Regions from separate parts of the Nonomuraea sp. NPDC049684 genome, predicted to be linked through region 2. Evidence: predicted binding sites of a transcription regulator. Region 2 holds the regulator's gene; the other holds the start of a gene.
What was found. Region 2 encodes HrcA, which represses chaperone genes, less so after heat shock. Its sites were predicted from a motif close to TTGGCACTCTCNNNNNGAGAGTGCCAA; they were not measured.

Region 1 (10,630 bases), on a different contig from region 2:
GGGCTGCCCGGCGGCATCCTGGCCGCCGTGGCGCTGACGCGGGCCCGCGAGCAGCCGGGAAGCGCCCGTTCGCTGCTGGTCTGGAGCTGGGTGCTGTTCGGCGCCGGTTTGGTGCTGAACATCGGGCTGTTCCTCTTCCTGGGCCTCACCGGCCGCCTGGACGACTGATCGATTACCCGTTCCGGGACTGTTCCTGCCGTCGCGCGTGTTGGATAAGGGTCAACCGTAGGAAGGGATGTCCGTGAACGACGGCCCGCTCATCGTCCAGTCGGACAAAACGCTGCTGCTCGAGGTCGACCACGAGAAGGCCGACGCGTGCCGCAAGGCGATCGCGCCGTTCGCCGAGCTCGAACGAGCGCCTGAACACGTCCACACCTACCGCGTCACGCCGCTCGCCCTGTGGAACGCGCGTGCCGCCGGCCACGACGCCGAGCAGGTCGTCGACGCGCTGATCGGCTTCAGCCGCTACCCGGTGCCGCACGCGCTGCTCGTCGACATCGCCGAGACCATGGCCCGCTACGGCCGCCTGCGCCTGGAGAAGGACCCGGTCAACGGCCTGGTCCTGACCTCGACCGACCGCGCGGTGCTCGAAGAGGTGCTGCGCTCGAAGAAGATCCAGCCGATGCTGGGCGAGCGCCTCGGCGCCGACTCGGTCATCGTGCACCCGAGCGACCGCGGCAACGTCAAGCAGGCGCTGCTCAAGCTGGGCTGGCCCGCCGAAGACCTGGCCGGCTACGTCGACGGCGAGCACCACCCCATCAAGCTGCTCCAGGACGGCTGGGAGCTGCGCAACTACCAGCGCGAGGCGGCCGACGCCTTCTGGCACGGCGGCTCCGGCGTGGTCGTGCTGCCCTGCGGCGCGGGCAAGACCATCGTGGGCGCGGCGGCCATGGCCCACGCCCAGGCCACCACGCTGATCATGGTGACCAACACGGTCAGCGCCCACCAGTGGAAGACCGAGCTGCTCAAGCGCACCTCGCTGACCGAGGACGAGATCGGCGAGTACTCCGGCAACAAGAAGGAGATCCGCCCGGTCACCATCGCCACGTACCAGGTGATGACGACCCGGCGGAAGGGCGTCTACAGTCACCTGGAGCTGTTCGACGCGCGCGACTGGGGCCTGATCGTCTACGACGAGGTCCACCTGCTGCCCGCGCCCATCTTCCGGATGACCGCCGACCTCCAGGCCCGCCGGCGGGTGGGCCTGACCGCGACGCTCGTGCGCGAGGACGGCCGCGAGGGCGACGTGTTCTCCCTCATCGGCCCCAAGCGCTACGACGCGCCGTGGAAGGAGATGGAAAACCAGGGCTGGATCGCGCCGGCCGACTGCGTCGAGGTGCGGGTCACGCTGACCGACGAGGAGCGGCTGGCGTACGCGATGGCCGAGGCCGAGGAGCGTTACCGGTTCTGCGCCACCACGCCGTCCAAGACGTACGTGACCGAGGCGCTGGTCCGGCGGCATCTGGGCGAGCAGGTGCTGGTCATCGGCCAGTACATCGACCAGCTCGACGAGCTCGGCGAGCACCTCAACGCCCCGGTCATCAAGGGCGAGACCAGGGTCAAGGAGCGCGAGCGGCTCTACCAGGCGTTCCGCGACAAGGAGATCCAGGTCCTGGTGGTGTCGAAGGTGGCGAACTTCTCCATCGACCTGCCCGAGGCGGCCATCGCGATCCAGGTGTCGGGCACGTTCGGGTCGCGGCAGGAGGAGGCCCAGCGGCTCGGACGGGTGCTGCGGCCCAAGGCCGACGGCGGTGGCGCCCGGTTCTACACGGTGGTCAGCAGGGACACCGTCGACCAGGAGTTCGCCGCCCACCGGCAGCGCTTCCTGGCCGAGCAGGGATACGCCTACCAGATCATCGACGCCGACGACGTGCACGGCGAGGTGTGACCGGTTGAATGCCCGGCCGCTCGTTGCCTGAGCGGCCAGGCACGGCGTTTACGTCACGTCCACGAGACTCCACGGGTCGTCGACATCGAACCACCCCCCTCACCTGCGTACTATCACGCCGCCTGCGACATACCCCCATGATCCGACAAACGCACCTGAAATGCCCGACTTTTTCGGTATTCCCACGTTCACTCAGAGATACGGTCTTTGCCGGGTTCGTTCAGGGGTTCGCCGGGGGGTTCGCTACCTGGCCAGCAGGCCGCCGAGGAACAGCACCGCGCCGGCGACGAGCCACGCGGCGACCCCCGTCCCCATGAAGCGGCCGAACGTGCGCGGGTCCTGCCGGGACGCCGGGACCAGCCACGCGGCCAGCGTGGCGCAGGCGGCCAGCGCGGCGAACAGCCCCGACGCCGTGGAGACCGCGCCGAGACGCCGGGAGCACGCCGCCGCGGACTCGCCGCCCGCGCAGAACGCCTCCAGCCCCCACCCGGCGAAGACCGACATCCCCCAGAGCGCCGCCAGCAGGAAGCTCGCGACCGTGGGGATCATTGGCGAGAGGACCAGGCGAAGGCGCGCCACCTTCCCTCCTTACCCCGCCGCGCGCCGGTAAATGCCTTGGAGGCACCGGACGGCCGCCGTTAAACTAGCCGATTCGCTGCCTTGACCACCTCCGTTTTTCGATCCTGGGAGGCGCTTTCGCATGCCCACACACCAACTGGCTCCCGACATACCCTCCGACGTGCTCGCCGCCGAGCAGGCCCACCTGGCCGAGTCCAGGGCCGCGCTCAAGGCGATGCGGGCCCACGCCCAGTCGTTGTCGGCCGACGCGGCCGGCGACTGGGTCTCGCAGCAGATCCTCCAGTCGCTGCTGGACCAGCGCGTGGCCGCCCTCGCCGACCATCCGGACACCCCGCTGTTCTTCGGCCGCCTCGACCGCGAGGGCGGCGACGACCTGCCGGGCACCATCTACGTCGGCCGCCGCCACGTGCACGACGGCACCAGCCGGCCGCTGGTCATCGACTGGCGCGCGCCGGTGTCCCGCGCGTTCTACCAGGCCAGCCCGGCCGACCCCATGGGCGTCGTCCGCCGCCGCCGCTTCGGCTACCACGGCGGCGCGCTGACCGCGTTCGAGGACGAGCCGCTCGGCGAGGGCGGCGAGGTCGGCCCCTCGAAGATCCTCACCGAGGAGATCGAACGCCCGCGCACCGGCCCGATGCGCGACATCGTGGCCACCATCCAGCCCGACCAGGACGAGATCGTCCGCGCGACGCTGGCCCAGACCGTGTGCGTCCAGGGCGCACCCGGCACCGGGAAGACCGCCGTGGGCCTCCACCGGGCCGCGTACCTGCTGTTCACCCACCGCGAGCGGCTGGCCAGGTCGGGCGTGATGATCGTGGGCCCGAACCGGGCGTTTTTGTCCTACATCTCCTCCGTCCTGCCCGCGCTGGGCGAGGTCAAGGTCGACCAGACCACCGTGGCCGGGCTGCTCGGCGAGCACGCCGCCGAGGAGGACCCGATGGTCTCCGCGGTCAAGGGCGACGCCAGGATGGCCGCGGTGCTCGAACGGGCGCTGTGGATGCACATCGTCAAGCCCGAGGACGGCCTGGTGTTCACCAAGGGCGCCTACCGCTACCGGGTCGCCGACCACGAGGTGCGCGAGATGGTGGCCTCCCTGCGCGGCACCACCCGCTACTCGCCGGGACGGGCCGCGCTGGCCCAGCGCCTGGCCCACCAGGTGCTCGTGCGGATGGAGCAGCGCGGCGAGTCGCCCGACGACCGGGTCCAGGACGCGGTGGCCAGGTCGAGGCCGGTCAAGCAGCTCGTCGACGCGGTGTGGCCGAAACTGACGCCGGAACAGGTCCTGCACCGCCTGCTGTCCGACCCAGAATTCCTCACAAAAGCCGCCAAAACCGATTTGTCGCCTGACGAGCAGGAAATGCTGCTTTGGCGGAAGCCTTATCGGAGCTGGAAGTCCGCCAAATGGTCGGCCGCCGACGCCGCGCTCCTCGACGAGCTGCGCGACCTCATGGAACGCACCCCGTCCCTCGGCCACCTCGTCGTGGACGAGGCCCAAGACCTGTCCGAGATGCAGCTGCGGGCGCTCGGCCGGCGCTGCCGCAACGGCTCGGCCACCGTGCTCGGCGACCTGGCCCAGGGCACCACGCCGTGGTCCACCAGCTCGTGGGAGACCGTGCTGAAGCACCTCGGCCAGGACGAGGGCGAGGTGACCGAGCTGACCCTCGGCTTCCGCGTCCCGCGCGAGGTGCTCGACTACGCGGCCCGCCTGCTGCCCTCGATCGCCCCCGCGCTGGCCGCCCCGCGGTCGCTGCGTCCGGGCGCGGGCTCGCTCACGGTCCGGCCGGGCGGCGCGGTCGCCGAGGCCGCCCGGGAGGTCCTGGCCAGGGAGGGCTCGATCGGGGTCATCGTCCCCGACGCGATGGTGGCGGCGGTCTCCGAGTCGCTGTCCGGCCTGCCGCACGCGGTGCTCGACCCCGACGCGACGCAGGACCACCGCCTGCTGATCGTGCCCGCCACCCTCGCCAAGGGCCTGGAGTACGACCACGTGATCGTCGTGGAGCCGGCCGACATCGTCGAGGCCGAGCCCCGCGGCCTGGCCCGCCTGTACGTGGTCCTGACCCGCGCGGTCACCTCGCTCACGGTGCTGCACGACAGGCCGCTCCCGGCGCAGCTCGGAACCTGACGGAGGGCGGGCACGGCCGCTTCTAGGATGGCCTGAAGGAGCTGTCAACCTAGGAGGATGCCGTGCCCGCACCCCTTCCGCATGAACACCTGCCCCCGGTCCCCGCGCTCGTGGTGGAGAGCGACGACATCCGCGACGGCGAGCGGCTGAACGACCTCCACGTCTTCGACGACTGGGGGATGACCGGCGGGAACGTCTCGCCCCAGCTGCGCTGGTCGGGCGCGCCCGAGGGCACCCGCGGCTACGCCGTCACCTGCCACGACCCCGACGCCCCCACCGGCAGCGGCTTCTGGCACTGGGTGCTGTTCGACCTGCCCGGCGACACCACGGAGCTGCCCAGGGGCGCGGGCACCGGCCCCGACTTCAAGGGCCTGCCCGCCGGCGCGGTCCACGCCCGCAACGACTACGGCACCAAAGACTACGGCGGCGCCGCTCCCCCGCCCGGCGCCCCCCACCGCTACGTCTTCACGGTGCACGCGCTCGGGGTCGACGAGCTGGGCGTCGGCAGCGACGCGAGCCCGGCCGTCGTCGGCTTCAACATCACCGCCAACACGCTGGCCCGCGGTCACGTCGTCGCGCACTTCGGCGTCTGAGACCGGCACAACACCGCGGCGAAGGCGCCCCGTTCGCGTTCGGGGCGCCTTCGCCGTGGTGCCGCGTCGGGTTCGGTACGCCCGGCGCCACCAGACGGGGGTTCAGTCGCCCTGCACCAGCTCGTCGGCGAACGTGAAGTCCCCGGGGGCGTTGGACGACAGGTCCTCGTTCTCGACGGCCGACCGGCCCTCGAAGGCGTCCGAGACGTCCTCGCGCTCGCCCGACATCTCCTGGCCCTCGTCAGAGACGTCCTCGCGCTCGCCGGACATGTCCGCGCCCTCGTCCGACATGTCCGCGCCCTCGTCCGAGTTCTCGTCGCGCTCGCCCGACATGTCCTGGCCCTCGTCGGAGGCGTCCCCGTGCTCGCCGGACCTCTCGTCGGCCTCCTCGGACGACCTGTCCTCGCCTTCCTCGGAGGACCCGTCCTCGCCCTCCTCCGACATCTCCCCGCGCTCGTCCTGCGACGTCCACCTCGACGGCGAGGCGCAGTAGTCGCGGTCGTACAGCTCCAGGTAGCCCGCGCAGTAGGGCACGTCGACGTACTCCAGGGACTCGTCCAGGTAGCCGTGGTCGTCTGCCTGGGCGGGCATCGTCATGGCGGCCGCGGCGGCCATCATGACGGCCCCGAGCCCGAGAACGCGCGCGGTGCGGGAATTCATGTAACTACTCCTTTGTGCGGTGAATCGTCACTTCGTGTATCGTTACTTTCCGTAGTCAATAACTACTAAACGTGACGGGATCGGACACAACAAAAGGCGGCCGGATCCTTGGAGATCCGAACCGCCTTCTGATGTGTCAGCGACCAGGCGAGGCCTAGAAGTCCATGTCGCCGCCGCCGGGCATGCCGGCCGGAGCAGCAGGGGTCTTCTCGGGCTTCTCGGCGATGACGGCCTCGGTGGTGAGGAAGAGCGCCGCGATGGAGGCGGCGTTCTGCAGCGCGGAGCGCGTCACCTTGGCCGGGTCGATGATCCCGGAGTCGAACATGTTGACGTACTCGCCGGAAGCGGCGTTGAGGCCCTCGCCCGGGGTCAGGTTGCGCACCTTCTCCACGACGACGCCGCCCTCGAGGCCCGCGTTGACCGCGATCTGCTTGAGGGGCTCCTCAAGAGCCTTCTTCACGATCGCCGCGCCGGTGGCCTCGTCGCCGTTGAGCTCGAGCTTGTCGAACGCCTTGGCGCCGGCCTGCAGCAGCGCCACGCCACCGCCGGGGACGATGCCCTCCTCGACGGCCGCCTTGGCGTTGCGGACGGCGTCCTCGATGCGGTGCTTGCGCTCCTTGAGCTCGACCTCGGTCGCCGCGCCGGCCTTGATGACCGCCACGCCACCGGCCAGCTTGGCCAGGCGCTCCTGCAGCTTCTCGCGGTCGTAGTCGGAGTCGGTGCGCTCGATCTCGGCGCGGATCTCGTTGACCCGGCCGGAGATCGCCTCGGCGTCACCGGCGCCGTCGACGATGGTGGTCTCGTCCTTGGTCACCACGACCTTGCGGGCGCGGCCGAGCAGGTCGAGGGTGGCGGTCTCGAGCTTGAGGCCGACCTCCTCGGCGATGACCTGACCGCCGGTCAGGATCGCGATGTCGCCCAGCATGGCCTTGCGGCGGTCGCCGAAGCCCGGGGCCTTGACGGCCACGGAGCGGAACAGGCCACGGATCTTGTTGACCACCAGGGTCGCCAGGGCCTCGCCCTCGACGTCCTCGGCGATGATCAGCAGCGGCTTGCCGGACTGCACGACCTTGTCGAGCAGCGGCAGCAGGTCCTTGTTGGCCGAGACCTTGCTGTTGACGATCAGGATGTACGGGTCTTCGAGAACGGCCTCCATGCGGTCGGAGTCGGTCACGAAGTACATCGACGTCATGCCCTTGTCGAAGCGCATGCCCTCGGTGAGCTCGAGCTCCAGGCCGAAGGTGTTGCTCTCCTCGACGGTGATGACGCCTTCCTTGCCGACCTTGTCCATCGCCTCGGCGATGAGCGAGCCGATCTCGGGGTCGGCGGCGGAGATGGAGGCGGTGGAGGCGATCTGCTCCTTGGTCTCCACGTCCTTGGCCAGCTTGGAGAGCTCCTCGCTGACCCGCTCGACGGCGGCCTCGATGCCCTTCTTCAGGGCCATCGGGTTGGCGCCGGCGGCCACGTTGCGCAGACCTTCGCGCACCAGAGCCTGGGCGAGCACGGTGGCCGTGGTGGTGCCGTCGCCGGCGACGTCGTCAGTCTTCTTGGCGACTTCCTTGACCAGCTCGGCGCCGATCTTCTCCCACGGGTCCTCGAGCTCGATCTCCTTGGCGATGGAGACGCCGTCGTTGGTGATCGTGGGAGCGCCCCACTTCTTCTCCAGCACGACGTTGCGCCCCTTGGGGCCCAAGGTCACCTTGACGGCGTCGGCGAGCTGGTTCATACCGCGCTCGAGACCGCGCCGGGCGTCCTCGTCAAACGCGATCATCTTGGCTGCCATAAGGCTAGACCTCCCAGATGCAGGGTGGCGTGTCCTGGACCGAGCCGACGCCCGCGACGGCATAGGCCTGCATCTCCGTTCGGCAGACCCCATCGTCTCGATCCGAGTTGTTGGCACTCTGCCACACAGAGTGCCAACGAACTGTTTAGCACTCTACCCTGCCGAGTGCAAGCCACGGGCACCCCACCCCAGCTCATCGGGCAGGTCATCGGGTGCGCCGGTTCGTACGGCGAGCCGCCCCCTGAGGCGCGGCCCGCCGTGCGAAGCCGACGGAGGAAACAGTGGCGAGCCCGTACGGACTGCGCTGCCGCACGTCCCGCCTGGTGCATACCAGCGAGGGTGAATCAGACCGTGCGGACGGACTCCGCCTGCGGCCCCTTCTGGCCCTGCGTGATCTCGAACTCGACGCGCTGTCCCTGTTCGAGAGAGCGGTACCCGTCCATCATGATCGCTGAGTAATGGACGAATACATCCTTACCACCGTCTACCGCGATGAAGCCGTAGCCCTTGTCCGCGTTGAACCACTTGACGGTGCCCTGCGCCACTTCCGACTCCTCTTACTGGGCTCGCAGATCTCGCCCATTCCTTCGCGAGACCCGTAATCGCATGACTTTTGGGAAAATCAGCCAGACGATCGCCCTCGACCATACCTGTGGCACGGGGTTTGGCAACAGAGTCAACCGACAAAACGCTAATTTCATCGAAGGCTGAGTCGTTCGAGGTTGAATTTGGTTCTAAAACAAGAAGGCGCCCACAAGGGGCGCCTTCAAGAGTCGGTGGTCCGGCGGTCAGCCGCCCGCGACGGCGGGGATGATGGAGATCTGAGTGCCTTCCGGGGCGGGAGTGTCCAGGCCCTCGGCGAAACGGACATCCTCATCACCAACGTAAACGTTGACAAAACGACGAATCTTGCCCGATTCATCCAGAATTCTCGCGCCGATCCCCGGGTAGTCGGAGTCGAGCTTGGCGAGAACGTCACGAAGAGTCGCCCCTTCGCCACTCACTTCGGCGTTACCCCCGGTGTAAGTGCGCAGAATGGTGGGAATCCGCACAGAAACGCTCATGGTTTTTGTTGCCTTTCCTGGATAGTCAGACAGTCGCGCGGAACGCGTCGAGAGAGGGCCGGATCACGGCGGTGGGCCGCGCGTCGTCGCTGATCGCGTCGAGCGTCTTCAGGCCGTCGCCGGTGTTCAGGACCACCGTCTCGGCCTCGGGGTCGAGCCTGCCCGACTCGACGAGCTTCTTCAGCACGCCCACCGTGACGCCGCCCGCGGTCTCGGCGAAGATGCCCTCGGTGGAGGCCAGGAGCTTGATGGCGGCGACGATCTCGGTGTCCGTGACGTCCTCGACGCCCCCGCCCGTGCGCCGGGCGATGTCCAGCACGTACGGCCCGTCGGCGGGGTTGCCGATGGCCAGCGACTTGGCGATCGTGTCCGGCTTGACCGGCTGGACGACGTCGTGCCCCGCCTTGTACGCCGCCGAGACCGGCGAGCACCCGGCCGCCTGCGCCCCGAACACCTTGTACGGCGTGTCCTCGACCAGCCCGAGCGCGATCAGCTCCTTGAACCCCTTGTCGATCTTCGTGAGCTGGGAGCCGGAGGCGATGGGGATGACGATCTGCTCCGGCAGCCGCCAGCCGAGCTGCTCGGCGATCTCGTACGCGAGCGTCTTCGACCCCTCGGCGTAGTAGGGCCGCAGGTTGACGTTGACGAACCCCCACCGCTCGCCCAGCGGGTCGCCGATCAGCTCCGAGCAGAACCGGTTGACCTCGTCGTACGTGCCGTCGATGCCGATCAGCCGGCCGCCGAACACCCGGGCCATGGCGATCTTGGCCGCTTCGAGGTCGGCCGGGATGAACACGCACGCGTCGAGGCCGGCCCGCGCGGCGGCGGCGGTGACCGCGCCGGCGAGGTTGCCCGTGGAGGAGCAGGAGAGCGTGTGGAACCCGAAGTTCCTGGCCGCCTCGACGGCGATGGCGACCACCCGGTCCTTGAAGGAGTGGGTGGGGTTGCCCGAGTCGTCCTTGACGTGCAGGGACCGGATGCCGAGCGCCTTGCCGAGGTTGCCGGCCTTGACCAGCTTCGTCCAGCCCGGGTTCATGTTGGGCTTGCTCGCCACGTCGGCGGGGACCGGGAGCAGGGAGCGGTAGCGCCAGATGTTGGCGGGGCCGGACTCGATGTCCGCGCGGGTCACCTGGCCGAAGGAGTAGGCCGCTTCGAGCGGCCCGAAACACTCCAGGCAGGCGAAGCTGGGGCCCAGGGGGTAGCGCGTGCCGCACTCGCGGCAGGACAGAGCGACGGCAGGACCAAAGTCGAGCGACATGAAGCGAGGCCTTCCCTCATCTTCGCCCGCGGCCACCTTGACCGCGAACCGGAATTGGCACCTTGTCCCGGTCGGCCTCGCCAGGTCGCGAGCACAAGCCGGGAGGGTTGCCGGGGCTTCGCAGGGCCGGTCCCTCCACCCCTCTGGATGAGCAATATTCAGTTGTTCGAAAAGGACTCTACCTTCTCAAGTGGTGGAAACAACCACCCGTCTCAGCATGCGAGAGGACACGTCTCACCGATAGTCCTCCCCGAGGACTCCCTGCACGTACTTGCGGGCCTGGTGGATGCGGGACTTGGCGGTGCCGAGCGGGATGTTGAGCTGCTCGGCCACCTCGTTGTAGTCGAGCTGGACGATGTCGCGCAGCACCAGCGCCTGGGCCAGGTCGGGCTTGTCGGCCTCCAGCGCCTCCATCGCGTCGAGCAGGTCAAGCCGCGAGCCGGCGATCACGCTGACCCGCCGCGCGTCCGGCTTCTGCATCGGCAGCTCCTCCGACGTCTGCTCGGCGGCCCTGCGCTTCAGCGAGCGGTAGGTGGTGCGCGCGCAGTTGGCGGTCACGATGTGCAGCCAGGTGCTGAACCTGGCCCGCCCCTCGAACCGGCCGATGTTGCGCGCCACGGCCAGCAGAGTGTCCTGCGAGGCTTCTTCCGCGTCCTGGTGATAGGGCAGGATCCGGGCGCAGT
Region 2 (10,630 bases):
CGTCAACCGGTCCCGTTCCGTGCTGCGTCACCGCGCGGTCGTCGAGAAGTACGCACCCAAGGGCCTGCCGGACGCCCCGAGCGCCGAGAACGGCGCGATCGGCGAGCTGGAACGCTCCGCCGTCATCGAGGCGTTACGCGCCCTGCCGACCCGACAGAGAGAAGCACTGGTTCTGCGTTATTACGGAGATCTGTCCGAAGCTGAGATCGCCCACGCCATGGGCATCAGCAAGGGCGCGGTCAAGAGCCACACCGCCCGTGGAATGGCCGCGTTGCGGTCCGTCCTGGAGAAGATGTCATGACCCAGCCCCCCGACGAGTACGGCGACGTCCTGCGCCGTGCGCTCCGCGCGGAGGCGGACGCGGTCGTGCCCTCGCCGGAAGGACTGCAGATCATCCGCGCCCGCATCGAGCGGCGCGGCGTCCGTAACCTGTTCTGGTGGCGTGCGGGCGCGGCGGCCGTCAGCGCCGTGCTGGTGGCGGGGACGATCGTGATGGTCGTTCCCGGGCTGCGCTCCCAGATCTTCGAGACGCCCGTCAAGGTGGTGGACAACTCGACCACCACGCCGGGCAACTCCTCGACCAGGCTGTCCACGCCGCCCAGGCCCGACAGCCACAGCGCCGAGCCGCCGCCCGTGGTGGTCGTGCCGCCCAGCCACAGCCAGACCCACCGGCCCTCGGAGACGGCCAGGTCGACCAGGCAGCCCACGCCGTCGCCGACGCCGTCCTCGACGCCCTGCCCGAGCGGCGAGCCCGCCGGCGACCAGGAGTGCCCCGAGATCACGCCGACCCCCACGCCGACGCCGACCGAGCCGACCGACACGCCGACGTCGTGCCCCTCCGACGAGTGCCCGCCGGACGACATGCCGACCGGCCCGAGCGACCTGAGCAGCCCGCTGGTGGACGTGCCGCACACGACGCCGTGAGAGCGCCCTGAGCCGGGCCTACCAGCGCCCGGTACGCGCGAGCAGCACGGACGCCGCCGCCACCCCCGCCGTGGAGGTGCGCAGCACGGTGGGCCCGAGCAGCACGGGCACCGCCTTGGCCGCGGCGAACCTGCGCAGCTCCTCCTCCGCGACGCCGCCCTCGGGCCCCACGACGACGACGATGTCGCCGCCGGGCGGCAGCGCCACCTTCGACAGCGGCTCGGCGGCCTCCTCGTGCAGCACGAGCCCCAGCGCCGCGTCGGCCAGCAGCCCCTCGACCTGGGCGGTGGAGGCCAGGTCGGCCACCTCGGGCAGGTGGAACCGGCGCGCCTGCTTGCCGGCCTCGCGGGCCGTGGCACGCCACCGGCCCAGCGCCTTGGCGATCTTGTCGCCCTTCCACTGCGTGATGCTGCGCGAGGCGGCCCAGGGCACGATCACGTCGACCCCCACCTCGGTCATCATCTCGACGGCCAGCTCGCCCCTGTCGCCCTTGGGCAGCCCCTGGACGACCACCAGCCGCCGCGCGGGCGGCTCGACGGTGTAGCGGGCCAGCACGTCGAGGGCGAGGGCGTCCTTGAACACCTCGCGCACCACGCACTCGGCGACGTCGCCCGCGCCGTTGGTCAGGTCGACCCGCTCGCCGGCGCGCAGCCGCCGCACGGAGGCCGCGTGCCGCCCCTCAGGGCCGTCGAGCGTGAGCTCGGAGCCGACGAGGTCCTCGGCGATGAACACGGGGACGGTCACGGGTGATCGTCACCTGCCGTTGAAGGCGTCACGCAGGCGGGAGAAGAAACCCTGCTGGCCGGGGGCGAACTTGCCCGGCGGCCGCTCCTCGCCGCGCAGCCTGGACAGCTCGCGCAGCAGGTCCTCCTGCGTCTGGTCGAGCCTCATCGGGGTCTCGACGTTGACGTGGATGAGCAGGTCGCCCCTGCCGGACTCGTTGAGCCGCTGCACGCCGCGCCCGTACATGGTGATGACCTGGCCGGACTGGGTGCCGGGGCGCACGTCGATCTCCTCGGAGCCGTCGAGCGTCTCGACGGCGAGGATGGTGCCGAGCGCGGCGGCCGTCATCGGGATCTGGACCGTGCAGTGGAGGTCGTCGCCGCGCCGCTCGAAGATCTCGTGCGCGCGCTCGACGATCTCCAGGAAGAGGTCTCCGGGCGGGCCGCCGCCGGGGCCGACCTCGCCCTCGCCGGCGAGCTGGATGTGGGTGCCGTCCTCGACGCCCGCGGGGATGCGGACCTTGATCGTACGGCGGGTGCGCACCCGGCCGTCGCCCGAGCACTCCTGGCAGGGGTGGCGGATGATGCTGCCGAAGCCGCCGCACTGGGGGCACGGCCGCGAGGTCATGACCTGGCCCAGGAACGAGCGGGTGACCTGGGAGATCTCGCCGCGCCCGTTGCACATGTCGCAGGCGTCGGGGTGGGTGCCGGGGGCCGCGCCGGCGCCGTGGCACACCTCGCACAGCACGGCGGTGTCCACGACCAGCTCGCGGGTGGTGCCGAACGCCGTCTCGCGCAGGTCGAGCTCTACCCGGATGGTGGCGTTGCGGCCCCTCCTGGCGCGCGAGCGCGGCCCGCGGGTGCCGCCCGCGGTGCCGAAGAAGGCGTCCATGATGTCGCTGAAGGGGAAACCCGCGCCGAAGCCGCCGGCGCCCGCGCCGGCGCCGGCTCCGCCGCCGAAGGGGTCGCCGCCCAGGTCGTACATCTGGCGCTTGTTCGGGTCGGACAGCACCTCGTAGGCCTGCGTGATCTCCTTGAACCGCTCCTGGGTCTCAGGATCGGGGTTCACGTCGGGGTGCAGCTCGCGGGCGAGGCGGCGGTAGGCCTTCTTGATCTCGTCCTGACTGGCGTCACGGCGCACCCCGAGGGTGGCGTAGTAGTCGCTGTTTGCCACTTATCGACCTCTTAAGATGCAGCCAGGATCTGGCTGACGTAGCGTGCCACCGCGCGTACGGCGCCCATCGTCACGGGGTAGTCCATCCTCGTGGGACCCAGCACGCCGAGCCGGGCCAGTTGGTTGTCGCCAGAACCGTATCCGGTTGCGACGATGGACGTGCCGCGAAGGTAGGGGTTTTCCGAGCCGATGCGCACGGTGAGCGCGGACGGGGTGTCTGTGGATGTCTCGCCGAGCAACCGCATGAGCACGACCTGCTCCTCCAGCGCCTCCAGCACGTCGCGCAGGCCGGTGGCGAAGTCGGCGCCCGCGAGATTGGCCGCGCCGGCGAACACGATCTTCTCGTCATGGCGTTCGACGAGGGTTTCGAGCAGCACCGACAGGATGGTGGCCACGGCGGGCCGATCCTCGGCGGGCAGCCGCTCGGGCAGGTCGGCGACCAGCTCGGGGACGTTGCTCAGCCCGCAGCCGTCGAGGCAGGAGTTGAGCACCGCGCGCAGGTGGGCGATGCGGTCGTCCTCCACCACCTCGGGCAGCTCGATCACGCGCTGCTCGACGCGCCCGGTGTTGGTGATCAGCACGAGCATGACCCGCCGGTCGTTGAGCGGGACCAGCTCGACGTGCCTGACCGTGGAACGGGTCAGCGTCGGGTACTGCACGACCGCGACCTGCCTGGTGAGCTGCGCGAGCAGCCGCACGGTGCGGAAGACCACGTCGTCGAGGTCGACCGCGCCGGCGAGGAAGGTCTCGATCGCCCGCCGCTCGGCCCCCGACAGGGGCTTGACCTGCGAAAGCCGGTCGACGAACAGGCGGTAGCCCTTGTCCGTCGGCACGCGGCCCGCGCTGGTGTGCGGCTGGGTGATGTAGCCCTCCTCCTCCAGAGCGGCCATGTCGTTCCTGACCGTTGCCGGGGAGACCTTGAGGTTGTGGCGCTCCGCGAGCGCCTTGGAGCCCACCGGTTCGTTGGTGGACACGTAGTCTTCGACAATGGCGCGGAGCACCGCAAGCTTCCGTTCGTCGAGCACGTGCTCACCTCCTGCCTCTGCCTAACAGGGAAACGACAGGTCTAGCACTCCGTGTTCCCGAGTGCCAAGTGTACGGCTCTCGCCCACAAGGTGCGATAACACCAGGTCCCATCCTGTTGCTAGCGACTTACAAGCGACAGGCCTCACACTTGCCGCATGACCGACAATTCCCAGCCCCCGCAGTACGGACCGCCCCAGGGGCAGGGTCCCTACTACGGTCAGCCGAACCAGTACGCCCAGCCGCCGTACCAGCCGCAGCAGCACGGCCAGCCGCCCTACCAGCAGCAACAGCCGCCCGCCCAGTACGGCCCCCCGCCCCAGTACGGCCAGCAGAACCAGTACGGCCAGCAGAACCAGTACGGCCAGCCCGGCCCCCACAACCAGTACGGCCCGCAGCCGCAGTTCCCGGCCAGGATCGACGGCAAGGCGATCAAGCCGCGCCTGTGGTGGATCGCCGTCGTGTGGGCCGTCGCGGTCGTGCTGGGCGTCGTGGGCGTGTTCGTGTTCGCCGGCGGCGTGCTGAGCAGCGTCTCGGACATGGCCCCGACGACCACGTTCGCGTCGGGCGAAAGCGTGAAGGTCGCGATCGACCCCGCCAAGCGCCCGGCCGTCTACATCGCCACCGACACGCGGGTCAACTACCAGTGCGAGATCTCCGGCGGCCCGGCCCAGGCCAGGCTGGTCAAGGTCTCCGGCACCCAGACGCTCAGCGCCGGCGGGACCACCTGGCAGGAGATCCTCGCCGTCAACGCCCCCGCCAAGGGCGACTACCAGCTGACCTGCGCCACGCAGGAGGAGTCATCGGCCCGCTTCGGCGTGGGCCGTGACGTGCTCTCCGCGGCGGGCGGCCTGTTCGGCGGGGTGGCGGCGCTGTTCCTGTTCCCCGGCATCGGCCTGCTCATCGGCGTCATCGGCACGATCGTCGTCCTCGTCCGGCGCAGCGGCGCGCGTAAGCGCCTTGCGGTCAGCGGGTGATTTGCTACGGTCCCCGTGTGTACGAGGGTGATGTGCTGGCGGGCAATTGGCGGCGGCCGGGCAAGGGCAAGATCCCGAAGGTGCCCGCCGAACTCGACCTGGTCGTGGAGGACGCCGACAGCGGCTTCTGCGGCGCCGTGGTGGCCTGCGACAAGGAGGCCGTCACCCTTGAGGACCGGTTCGGCAAACGCCGCCTGTTCCCGCTGGCGCCGGCCGCGTTCCTGCTGGAGGGCAGGCCCGTGACGCTGGTGCGCCCGGCGGCCGCGGCCCCGGCGGGGCCCAGGCGCAGCGCGTCCGGGTCCATCGCCGTGGAGGGGCTGCGGGCCCGGGTCGCCAAGGAGAGCCGGATCTACGTCGAGGGCGTGCACGACGCCGCGCTCGTGGAGAAGATCTGGGGCCACGACCTGCGGGTCGAGGGGGTCGTGGTGGAGTACCTGGAGGGCGTGGACGACCTGCCCGCCATCGTGGCCGAGTTCGCCCCCGAGCCGGGTCGCAGGCTGGGCGTGCTGGTCGACCATCTGGTGCCGGGGTCGAAGGAGAGCCGGATCGCGGCCCGCATCACCTCGCCGCACGTGCTCGTCGTGGGTCATCCGTACATCGACATCTGGCAGGCGGTCAAACCGTCCGTGCTGCGCATCCCGGGCTGGCCCGACGTGCCGCGCGGGGTGCCGTGGAAGGAGGGCGTGCTCGCCGCACTGGGCTGGCGCATGGAGCCCGCGGACGCCTGGCGGCGCATTCTGGGCGCCGTCTCGTCCTACACCGACCTGGAGCCGGAGCTGCTCGGCCGGGTCGAGGAACTGATCGACTTCGTTACGGAGGCATCATGAGCCAGGCCCCGCCGTCCCCCGACGACCCCACCCCCGCCGACTCGGCCCCTGACGTCCCGCCGTACGACCCGCCGTACGACGTGCCTCGCGACCAGGGTTCGGGCCCCCAGCTCGGCTACGGCCAGCAGCCGGGCTCCCGGCCCGACTACGGGCGGCAGCCGCCGAGCGGGCCCGGCCAGCAGTCCGGCCACATGCCTCCGCCGCCCCGCTACGTGCCCCCGCCGCCGGGCTACGGCCAGGCCCCCGGCTACGGCGCCCAGCCGGGTCACGGCTACCCCGCCGGGCCGTACGTGCCCGGCCGGTTCGGCCCCCGCCGCGGCAGCGACGACACCACGATGGCCATGCTCGCCCACCTGCTGGGCCTGCTCGTCTCGTGGGTCGGCCCGCTGGTCATCTACCTGATGAAGAAGGACGAGTCCCCCTATGTCAGGGACCAGGCGGCCGAGGCGCTGAACTTCCAGATCACGATGTTCATCGGCTACGCGGTGGCGATCGTGCTGTCGCTGGTGCTGGTCGGCCTGCTGCTGTTCCCGATCATCTGGATCGTGTCGCTGATCTTCCACGTGCAGGCGGCCATCGCCACCAACCGGGGCGAGAACTACCGCTACCCGTTCGCCATCCGCCTGGTCACATGAGCTCGGTGATCAGGGCGTCGGCCAGCAGCCGCCCCTTGAGGGTGAGCACCATCCGGCCCGCCCTGAACGGCTCGGGCTCCAGCAGCCCGCGCGCCAGCGCGCTCGCCACCGCCGTGCGCGCGCCGGGGGCGACCTCGGCCAGCGGGTAGCCGGAGACCAGCCGCAGCTCCAGCATCAGCCGCTCGGCGGCCCGGTCGTCGCCGGTGAGCACCTCGCGCGCGTGCGCGGGCGAGGCGCCCGCCGCCAGGCGCTGGGCGTAGGCGGCCGGGTGCTTGACGTTCCACCAGCGGGTGCCGCCGACGTGGCTGTGGGCGCCGGGGCCGGCGGCCCACCAGTCGCCGCCGGTCCAGTAGAGCAGGTTGTGCCGGCAGCGGGCCTGCTCGGAGGCGGCCCAGTTGGACACCTCGTACCAGGAGAAACCGGCCTCGGTCAGCAGCTCCTCGGCGATCAGGTAGCGGTCGGCGGCGACGTCGTCGTCGGGCATGGGCAGCTCGCCGCGCCGGATGCGGGCCGCGAGCCTGGTGCCCTCCTCCACGATCAGCGAGTACGCCGACACGTGGTCGGGCCCGGCCTCGATCGCGGCGGCCAGCGAGGCCCGCCAGTCGTCGTCGGACTCCCCCGGCGTGCTGTAGATGAGGTCGAGGTTGACGTGCTCGAACCCGGCCGCCCGCGCCTCCTGGACGGCCCGCGCCGGGCGGCCCGGCGTGTGCCTGCGGTCGAGCACCTGGAGCACGTGCTCACGTGCGCTCTGCATGCCGAAGCTGACCCGGTTGAAGCCGCCCTGACGGAGTTTGTCGAGGTAGGAGGGGTCGACGGACTCGGGGTTGGCCTCGGTGGTGACCTCCGCCCCCGGCCGCAGCCCGAACTCGGCGTCGATGGCGGCCAGGACGCGCGCCAGGTCCTCGGGAGGCAGCAGCGTGGGCGTGCCGCCGCCGAAGAACACCGTCTCCACGGGCAGGTCGGCGTCGCCGAGGACGCGCCGGGCCAGGCGCACCTCGGCCACGACCGTGTCGGCGTAGTCGCGGTGGGAGGCGCCGGGCCCTAGCTCGGCGGCGGTGTAGGTGTTGAAATCGCAGTAGCCGCAGCGGGTGACGCAGAACGGCACGTGCACGTAGAAGCCGAACGGGCGCTCGCCGAGCCCGCGCAGCGCGCTGTCGGGCAGCTCGCCGGAGGCGGGCGCCGGATCGCCGTCGGGCAGGGTGGATGGCACGTCATCCAGTGTGCCTGCTCACGGGGGTGCTCCGAGCCATCGAAGGAGGCCGCACATGACGGGCGTCGGGATCGTGGGCGCGGGCATCTCCGGGCTGACGCTGGCCCTGCGGCTGCAGCAGCTCGGCGTCGCGACCACGCTCTACAGCGAGGGCGACGCGGCGGACCTGGGCCGCGGGCGGCTGCCGAACACGGTCGGCAGGATGGGCCGCGCGCAGGCCCGGGAGCGGGAGCTGGGCAGCCTGCACTTCCTCGACCCCGGCTGCCTGCTGGTCAGCGGCAGCCTCTCGATCAAGGGCGATCCGCCGCTGGAGTTCACCGGCCGCGTGAGCGAGCCGTTCCACGGGGTCGACTTCCGGGTGCTGCTGCCGGCGCTCATGGACGACTACACCGGCAGGGGCGGCCGCCTGGTCGTCGATCCCCTCCCGCCGGACGCGGGCCAGGTCGCCCGCTGGTCGCGCGGCCACGAGCTGATGGTGGTGGCCACCGGGCGGCGCTCGGTGCGCGAGCTGTTCCCGCGCATTCCGGCCTGGTCGCCGTACGGGGCGCCGCAGCGGATCCTGGCCGCCGGGCTGTTCCACGGGTTCGATCCGGGGCCCGCCTTCGGCTTCAACATCTCGCCCGGCTGCGGCGAGATCCTGTGCATGGCGATGATGACGCGGTCGGGCGTGCACGGCGGCGTCCTGGTCGAGGCGATCCCCGGCGGGCCGCTCGACGTGCTGGCCCGGGTGCCCGCCGACGAGTTCTGCGAGACGCTGCTCGCCCTGCTGCCCGAGCACGCGCCGCGCCTGGCCGAGCTGATCGATCCGGCGGCGTTCGAGCTGCTCGGACCGGAGGACCTGCTGCAGGGCGCGATCACGCCGGTCGTGCGCGAGGCGGTGGCCGAGCTGCCCGGCGGCGTCGTGGCGCTGGCGATCGGCGACGCCTGGGTCGCCAACGACCCGATCACCGGGCAGGGCGCGAACCTGGGCTCGGCCTGCGCCTGGATCGCGGCCGAGGCCATCGCGGCGGGCGGCCCGTACGACGCGGCGTTCGCGCGGGGGACGGCCCGGCGCATGTGGGTGGCGGCCGAGCCGGTCGTCGCGTGGACGAACGCCTTCCTGCGGCCGCCGGCGGAGCACGTCCTCACCCTGCTCGAAGCCGCCGCGACCAGGCAGGAGGTGGCCGATCTGGTGCTGTCGCTGTTCGGCGACCCGGCGCGCGCGTGGCGGCTGTTCTCCAGCGCCGAGGAGGTGGCGCGCGTCGTTGACGGCACGGGGTGACGGTTCTACGATCGCGTCAACTTATAGGAAAGTTTCTTATAAGTTCACCCCCCAGGAGCGCCCGTGAAGAAGATCCTCCTCGCACTCTCGCTCTTACTCGGGCTCACGGCGGTGTCCGTGCCCGCCGAGGCCCATCCCGGATTCAAGCGGGTCGCCTACTTCATCCAGTGGGGCGTGTACGGGCGCAACTACCACGTCAAGGACGTGGACACCAGCGGCGCCGCCGCCAAGCTCACCCACCTCAACTACGCCTTCGGCTTCGTCAGCGCCGAGGGCGCCTGCTACTCGGCCGACCCCTGGGCCGACTGGCAGCGCCCGGTGCCGGCCGAGCAGAGCGTGGACGGCGTCGCCGACCAGCCGGGCCAGGCCCTCAACGGCAACCTCAACCAGCTGCGCAAGCTCAAGGCCAGGCACCCCGGCCTCAAGGTGCTGATCTCGCTCGGCGGATGGACCGGGTCCAAGTACTTCTCCGACGCCGTGCTCACCGCCGAGTCACGGTCCGCGCTGGCCCGCTCGTGCGTCGACCTGTGGCTGCGCGGCAACCTGCCGGGCCTGGAGCCGGGCGCGGGCGCCGGCGTGTTCGACGGCGTCGACCTGGACTGGGAGTGGCCGGGCTCGGCGGGCAACGACGGGAACGTGATCAGGCCGGAGGACCGGCGCAACTTCACCCTCTTCGTCGAGGAACTGCGCGCCCAGCTCCGGGCCTTCTCGGCGAGCTCCCAGCTCACCGCCTTCCTCCCGGCCGCCGCCGCGAAGATCGACGCCGGTTTCGAGGTGCGCCGGGTGTTCCGGTCGCTCGACTTCGCCACCGTCCAGGGGTACGACCTGCACGGCACCTGGGAGTCGCGGACCGGGCACAACGGGAACCTGTTCACCGACCGGCGCGACCCCAACCCCGTCAGGTACAGCGTGGACCAGACCGTCCGCGACTACCTGTCGCGCGGCGCGCCCGGCCGCAAGATCGTCGTGGGCGTGCCCGCGTACGGGCAGGGCTGGACCGGCGTGACCGGCGGCGGCGACGGCCTCTGGCAGCCCGCGACCGGACCGGCGGCCGGCAAGTGGGGGCCGGGCAGCGAGGACTACAAGGACCTGGCCGCCAAGCCCGGCAAGCGCTACCGGGACGTGCGCACCGGCGCCATGTGGCTGTACGACGGCAACGAGTTCTGGTCCTACGACGACCCGGCGTCGCTGCTGGAGAAGGCGGCCTACATCCGGCTCAAGGGCCTGGGCGGCTCGATGATGTGGTCGATCGACCAGGACGACGCCCGCGCCTCCCTCACCTCGGCCCTGTACGCCGTGCTGCGCTGACCGGCGCCCGGCCGGGTGGAGGCGGTCTCCAGCCGCCCGGCCGGATGGAGGCGGTCTCTAGCTGACCATCCGGCCGGCCCGCGCGGCCAGCTCGTCCCATTCCGGGGCGTGGCCGGGGACCGCGAGCACCCGGGCCAGCGCGTCGGCGTCGCCGTGGCGGGCGCGGAAGGCGTCCGCCACCGTCATCCCGGCCGCCGGGCGCGAGACGATCTCCACCTCGTCGCCCGCGCCCAGCTCGCCCGGCTCGACCACGGCCAGGTAGGCGCCCGGCCGCGCGGCCCCGGTGAAGCGCTTGAGCCAGCCCGGCTCGTCCATCCAGTTGCGGAACACCACGCAGGGGATGCGCGGGCCGGTGACCTCCAGCAGGGCGCTGCCGACGCGCCACCGCTCGCCCACGAGGGCGTCGTTGACGGCGAGGCCGGCGGTGGTCAGGTTCTCCCCGAAACGGCCGTCGCGCAGGTCGCGGCCGAGCTCGCCCTGCCACCAGTCGTAGTCTTCGCGGGCGTAGGCGTAGACGGCCTGGGTGGGGGCGCCGTGGTTGGGCGTGTCGGCCCGCTCGTCGCCGGCCA

Region 1: the regulator HrcA is predicted to act here: its motif matches at 7,736-7,762, upstream of groL (chaperonin GroEL).

The regions. Positions count from the first base shown of each region.
Region 1 covers NZ_JBITLO010000022.1:32,393-43,022, reverse strand. The annotation lists gene ACIBST_RS44105 (hypothetical protein) at 1-168, shown strand, start outside; gene ACIBST_RS44100 (DNA repair helicase XPB) at 236-1,888, shown strand; gene ACIBST_RS44095 (hypothetical protein) at 2,132-2,467, opposite strand; gene ACIBST_RS44090 (HelD family protein) at 2,589-4,589, shown strand; gene ACIBST_RS44085 (YbhB/YbcL family Raf kinase inhibitor-like protein) at 4,652-5,182, shown strand; gene ACIBST_RS44080 (hypothetical protein) at 5,285-5,842, opposite strand; gene groL (chaperonin GroEL) at 5,997-7,625, opposite strand; gene ACIBST_RS44070 (cold-shock protein) at 7,970-8,170, opposite strand; gene ACIBST_RS44065 (MoaD/ThiS family protein) at 8,414-8,689, opposite strand; gene thrC (threonine synthase) at 8,715-9,947, opposite strand; SAM riboswitch class I at 9,961-10,101, opposite strand; gene ACIBST_RS44055 (RNA polymerase sigma factor) at 10,182-10,630, opposite strand, start outside.
Region 2 covers NZ_JBITLO010000009.1:64,130-74,759, reverse strand. The annotation lists gene ACIBST_RS26980 (SigE family RNA polymerase sigma factor) at 1-301, shown strand, start outside; gene ACIBST_RS26975 (hypothetical protein) at 298-924, shown strand; gene ACIBST_RS26970 (16S rRNA (uracil(1498)-N(3))-methyltransferase) at 943-1,668, opposite strand; gene dnaJ (molecular chaperone DnaJ) at 1,678-2,820, opposite strand; gene hrcA (heat-inducible transcriptional repressor HrcA) at 2,832-3,845, opposite strand; gene ACIBST_RS26955 (hypothetical protein) at 4,002-4,820, shown strand; gene ACIBST_RS26950 (DUF3097 domain-containing protein) at 4,838-5,647, shown strand; gene ACIBST_RS26945 (DUF4870 domain-containing protein) at 5,644-6,282, shown strand; gene hemW (radical SAM family heme chaperone HemW) at 6,275-7,492, opposite strand; gene ACIBST_RS26935 (styrene monooxygenase/indole monooxygenase family protein) at 7,548-8,753, shown strand; gene ACIBST_RS26930 (glycoside hydrolase family 18 protein) at 8,817-10,061, shown strand; gene ACIBST_RS26925 (MOSC domain-containing protein) at 10,119-10,630, opposite strand, start outside.